Regions from separate parts of the Actinoplanes sp. NBC_00393 genome, predicted to be linked through region 2. Evidence: riboswitches for the same ligand, from Rfam matches in the RefSeq annotation. Region 2 holds a riboswitch; the other holds the start of a gene.
The links. A riboswitch is a leader RNA that binds a small molecule or an ion and turns the genes downstream of it on or off. The one in region 2 is predicted to bind glycine.

Region 1 (2,184 bases), 1.5 Mb from region 2:
ACGTGACCCGGATCATCACGAACCTGCCCGTGGTCAAACCGGTCGTCATGCCCGCCGTACCCCGGATCTTCGAAAAGGTGCATGCCGGCGTGCTCGCCGCCGCGCACAAGGACGGCGGGGTGAAGGCCCGGCTCTTCGACTGGGCCGTCGGTGTCGGCCGCAAGGCCGCCCGGACCCGCCGCAACGGCGATCCGGTGCCCGCCGGGCTCGCGCTGCAACACAAGATCGCCGACAGGCTGGTGCTGAGCAAGGTACGCGCGCGGTTCGGCGGGCGGCTGCGCTTCTTCCTGTCCGGTTCGGCCGCGCTGTCGGCGGACATCTGCGAGTTCTTCGACGCTCTCGGCCTGCCCATCCTGGAGGGGTACGGGCTGACCGAGACCTCGGCCGGCGCCTTCGTCAACCGCCCGGACCACCTGGAGTACGGCACCGTCGGCCTGCCACTGCCCGGCACCGAGGTCCGGATCGCCGAGGACGGCGAGATCCTGATCAAGGGTCCCGGGCTGATGGACGGTTACCACGGCTTCGATCCGCTCGGCGAGTGGCTGGCCACCGGCGACATCGGCGAGATCACCGCCCGCGGCTCGCTGAAGATCACCGACCGGAAGAAGGACCTGTTCAAGACCTCCGGCGGCAAGTACGTCGCGCCGCAGGCGATCGAGACCCGGTTCGCCGCGATCTGCCCGCTCTCCGCGCAGATGGTGGTCTACGGCGACGGCCGCAACTACGTCACCGCGCTGATCGACCTCGACCCGGTCGCTGTGCGCACCTGGGCGACCGCCAACGGGGTCACCGGCGAGACCCACGCCGACCTGGTGCGCTCACCGCAGGTGCAGGCCGCCGTCGACGGCTACGTCACCGAGCTCAACTCCGCCCTCGGCCGCTGGGAGACAGTCAAACGGTTCACCATCCTGGAACGCAACCTGAGCGTCGAGAACGGCGACCTCACCCCGTCGCTGAAACTGCGCCGGCGCATCGTCGAGCAACGCAATGCTCACCTGCTCGACAAGCTTTACACCGGTTGACGCGGCTATCCTGGCCTGGATAGCTTCACCAGCGACAACCGCATATTTCGCCGCTCATCCGCTGCGGGAGAGCCCCTGGTGACAGGGCGCCGAAGGAGCAACTTCTCCCTCAGAATCTCTCAGGCCAACGTACCGCTGCGGGCAGGCGACTCTGGAAAGCCGGGGACGGTCCGCCGTCGCCGCGCCCAAGGTGCAAGCCGCCGCCGGCGGCGAAGCTCTCAGGCCCCATGACAGAGCGAGGGAGGCCCACCCCAGCTAGCAGGGAGCCTCCGCATGGCCGTCTCCGTCTTCGACCTGTTCTCGATCGGCATCGGGCCGTCCAGCTCACACACCGTCGGCCCGATGCGCGCCGCCCGCCTCTTCACGCAGCAACTCGCCGGCCTGCCGGTCGCGACCGTGCGCGCCGAGCTGTTCGGTTCGCTCGGGGCGACCGGTCACGGTCACGGCACCCCGCGGGCGGTGCTGCTGGGCCTGGCCGGCGAGGAGCCGGAGACGGTCGACACTTCTCTCGAATCGGCACCCCTTCCGTTCGAGGCGGACCTCGTGCTGCACCGGCGGCGGTCACTGCCCGAGCATCCCAACGGGATGACCTTCACGGCGCTCGGCGCCGACGGCGCCGAGCTTCTGCGCAAGACCTACTTCTCGGTCGGCGGCGGCTTCGTGGTCGATGAGAAGACCGGCGGGGTACGCGCGGACGACATCTGCCTGCCCTATCCGTTCTCGTCGGGCGCCGACCTGCTGGCGACGACCCGGGCCACCGGTCTGTCGATCTCCCGGCTGATGCTGGTCAACGAGACGGCGTGGCGCCCGGAGTCCGCGGTGCAGGCCGGCCTGCAGCACCTCTGGTCGGTGATGAACGACTGCATCGACCGGGGACTCGACGCCGAGGGCATCCTGCCGGGAGGTCTGCGCGTCCGGCGGCGGGCGGCGGCGACGGCACGTCAACTACGGGCGGGCGGTCCCGGCGCTGAGCATGCGATGGAGTGGCTCACCGCGTACGCCATGGCCGTCAATGAGGAGAACGCGGCCGGCGGCCGGGTGGTCACCGCGCCCACCAACGGCGCCGCCGGCATCATCCCGGCCGTGCTGCGCTACTACCTGGACTTCGTGCCCGGCGCGTCGGCGGACGGCGTGGTGCGGTTCCTGCTGACGGCCGGCGCGA
Region 2 (2,184 bases):
CGTGCTCGTGGGTGCGCTGCGCGATCGCCCTCAGCCCGGCCGGGCCGTGGTAGACCGCATACATGCTGGCCATCACGGCCAGGAGCACCTGGGCGGTACAGATGTTGCTGGTCGCCTTCTCCCGGCGGATGTGCTGCTCGCGGGTCTGCAGCGCGAGCCGGTAGGCCGGGGCGCCGTCGGCGTCCTTCGAGACACCGACCAGGCGCCCGGGCAGCGACCGCTCCAGGCCGGCACGCACGGCCAGGTAGCCGGCGTGCGGGCCACCGAAACCGAGGGGTACGCCGAACCGCTGCGTCGTTCCCGCGGCGATGTCCACGCCGATCTCGCCCGGCGCCCGCAGCAGGGTCAGCGCAAGCAGGTCGGCGGCGACCGTGACCAGGGCGCCCTTGGCGTGGGCGGCCTCGACGAGCGCGGCGTGGTCGCGGACCGCGCCGGACGCGCCCGGGTACTGCAGGTGCAGGCCGAAGAACTCGGCCGGCAGCTCGCCGGTCTCGACGTCGACCAGGCGCACCTCGATGCCGAGCGGTTCGGCGCGGGTCCGCAGGACGGCCAGGGTCTGCGGGAACGTGTCGGCGTCCACCGCGTACACATTGCTCTTGACCTTGGAGGCCCGCCGCGCGAGGGTCATGGCCTCGGCCACCGCGGTGGCCTCGTCCAGCATCGAGGCGTTCGCCGTGGTCAGCCCGGTCAGGTCGGTGACCACGGTCTGGAAGTTCAGCAGCGCCTCGAGCCGGCCCTGGCTGATCTCCGGCTGGTACGGGGTGTACGCCGTGTACCACGCCGGGTTCTCCAGCACGTTCCGCTTGATCACCGCGGGCGTGTGGGTGCCGTAGTAGCCCAGCCCGATCATCGAGGTGGCGACGGTGTTGCGCCCGGCGATCGCGCGCAGCTCGGCGATCGCCTCCTCCTCGGAGATCCCGGCCGGCAGGTCCAGGTCACCGTGCCAGCGGATCACCTCGGGGATCGCGGCGTCCATCAGCTCGCCGACCGAGTTGTACCCGATCGCCTTGAGCATGTGGGTCTGCTCGTCCGGGTCCGGACCGATGTGACGGGGAACGAACGGCGAGGTCATGGGCGACTCCAGGGCTCGAGAAGGTCGACACGCAACCCTCCCCCTCTGTCATACCCAGCAGGCACTCCAGAGTTGCCTGCCCTCGCGGTCCTTTTGCCTGAGAGGTTCCGGGGAGGATTTGCCCCTTCGGCGCCACCTTTTCGGTGGTCTCTCCCGCGCGGGTGTAGCCGGCAGCACTCAACCTACCAGCGGATCCGGCGCCGGTCGCCGGGCGCACCGCAGTTGTGACCAACGCCCGTCCCGCCGGTGAATTCATCCCCACCGGGTGATGGATCCGCGGGGTTGCGGCGCGACGGTGTACCGGCCGGCACCTGACCCCCGGGGGTACGCCATGACCAACCCCACCGTCGAACGGCCGCAGACCGCGGCCCTGGACACCGACGCCACCCAGGGCCTGTCGCTCACCGAGGCGGCGGCCAGGCTGTCCCGGTACGGGCCGAACGCCATCGCCGCCGAGAAACCGCCCTCCGCGCTGACCGTCGCCGCCAAACAGTTGCGCGACCCGATGAACATCATGCTGATCGCCGTGGTCGTGGTCAGCCTGCTGATCGCCGAATGGTCCACCGCCCTGATCGTGGCGCTGCTCGTGCTGCTCAACGTGGTGCTCGGCGCCCGGCAGGAGCTGACCGCACGGGCCAGCGTCGACGCGCTGGCCAAGATGCAGGTCCCGGAGGCCCGGGTGATCCGCGGCGGCGACCTGGTCCAGGTGCCGGCCGTCGACCTGGTGCCCGGCGACATCGTGCACCTGGAGGCCGGTGATCTGGTGCCCGCTGACGGGCGGATCCTGCGCTCGGCCACCTGCGAGGCCCAGGAGGCGGCGCTGACCGGCGAGAGCGCCCCGGTCGCCAAGGACAGCAAGGAGCTGCCGCCCGGCGAGGTGCCGCTCGCGGAGCGCACCAACATGCTGTTCCAGAACACCTCGGTGACCCGCGGCACGGCCACCATGCTGGTCGTCGCGACCGGCATGGACACCGAGATGGGCCGGATCGCGACCATGCTGACCAAGGTCGAACGGACCCGCTCCCCGCTGCAGCGCGAACTCGACACCCTCACCAAGGTGCTCGGCGTGATCGCCTGGACCGCGGTGGTGTTCATCATCGTCGTCGGCTGGC

Region 1: linked by a shared signal. The riboswitch ahead of OHA21_RS21345 (L-serine ammonia-lyase) and the one ahead of gcvP (aminomethyl-transferring glycine dehydrogenase) in region 2 are both predicted to bind glycine.

What each region holds. Positions count from the first base shown of each region.
Region 1 is NZ_CP107942.1:4,531,558-4,533,741, reverse strand. It holds gene OHA21_RS21350 (AMP-dependent synthetase/ligase) at 1-1,022, shown strand, start outside; glycine riboswitch at 1,077-1,167, shown strand; glycine riboswitch at 1,172-1,258, shown strand; gene OHA21_RS21345 (L-serine ammonia-lyase) at 1,296-2,184, shown strand, end outside.
Region 2 is NZ_CP107942.1:3,052,837-3,055,020, forward strand. It holds gene gcvP (aminomethyl-transferring glycine dehydrogenase) at 1-1,072, opposite strand, end outside; glycine riboswitch at 1,148-1,238, opposite strand; gene OHA21_RS14305 (cation-translocating P-type ATPase) at 1,404-2,184, shown strand, end outside.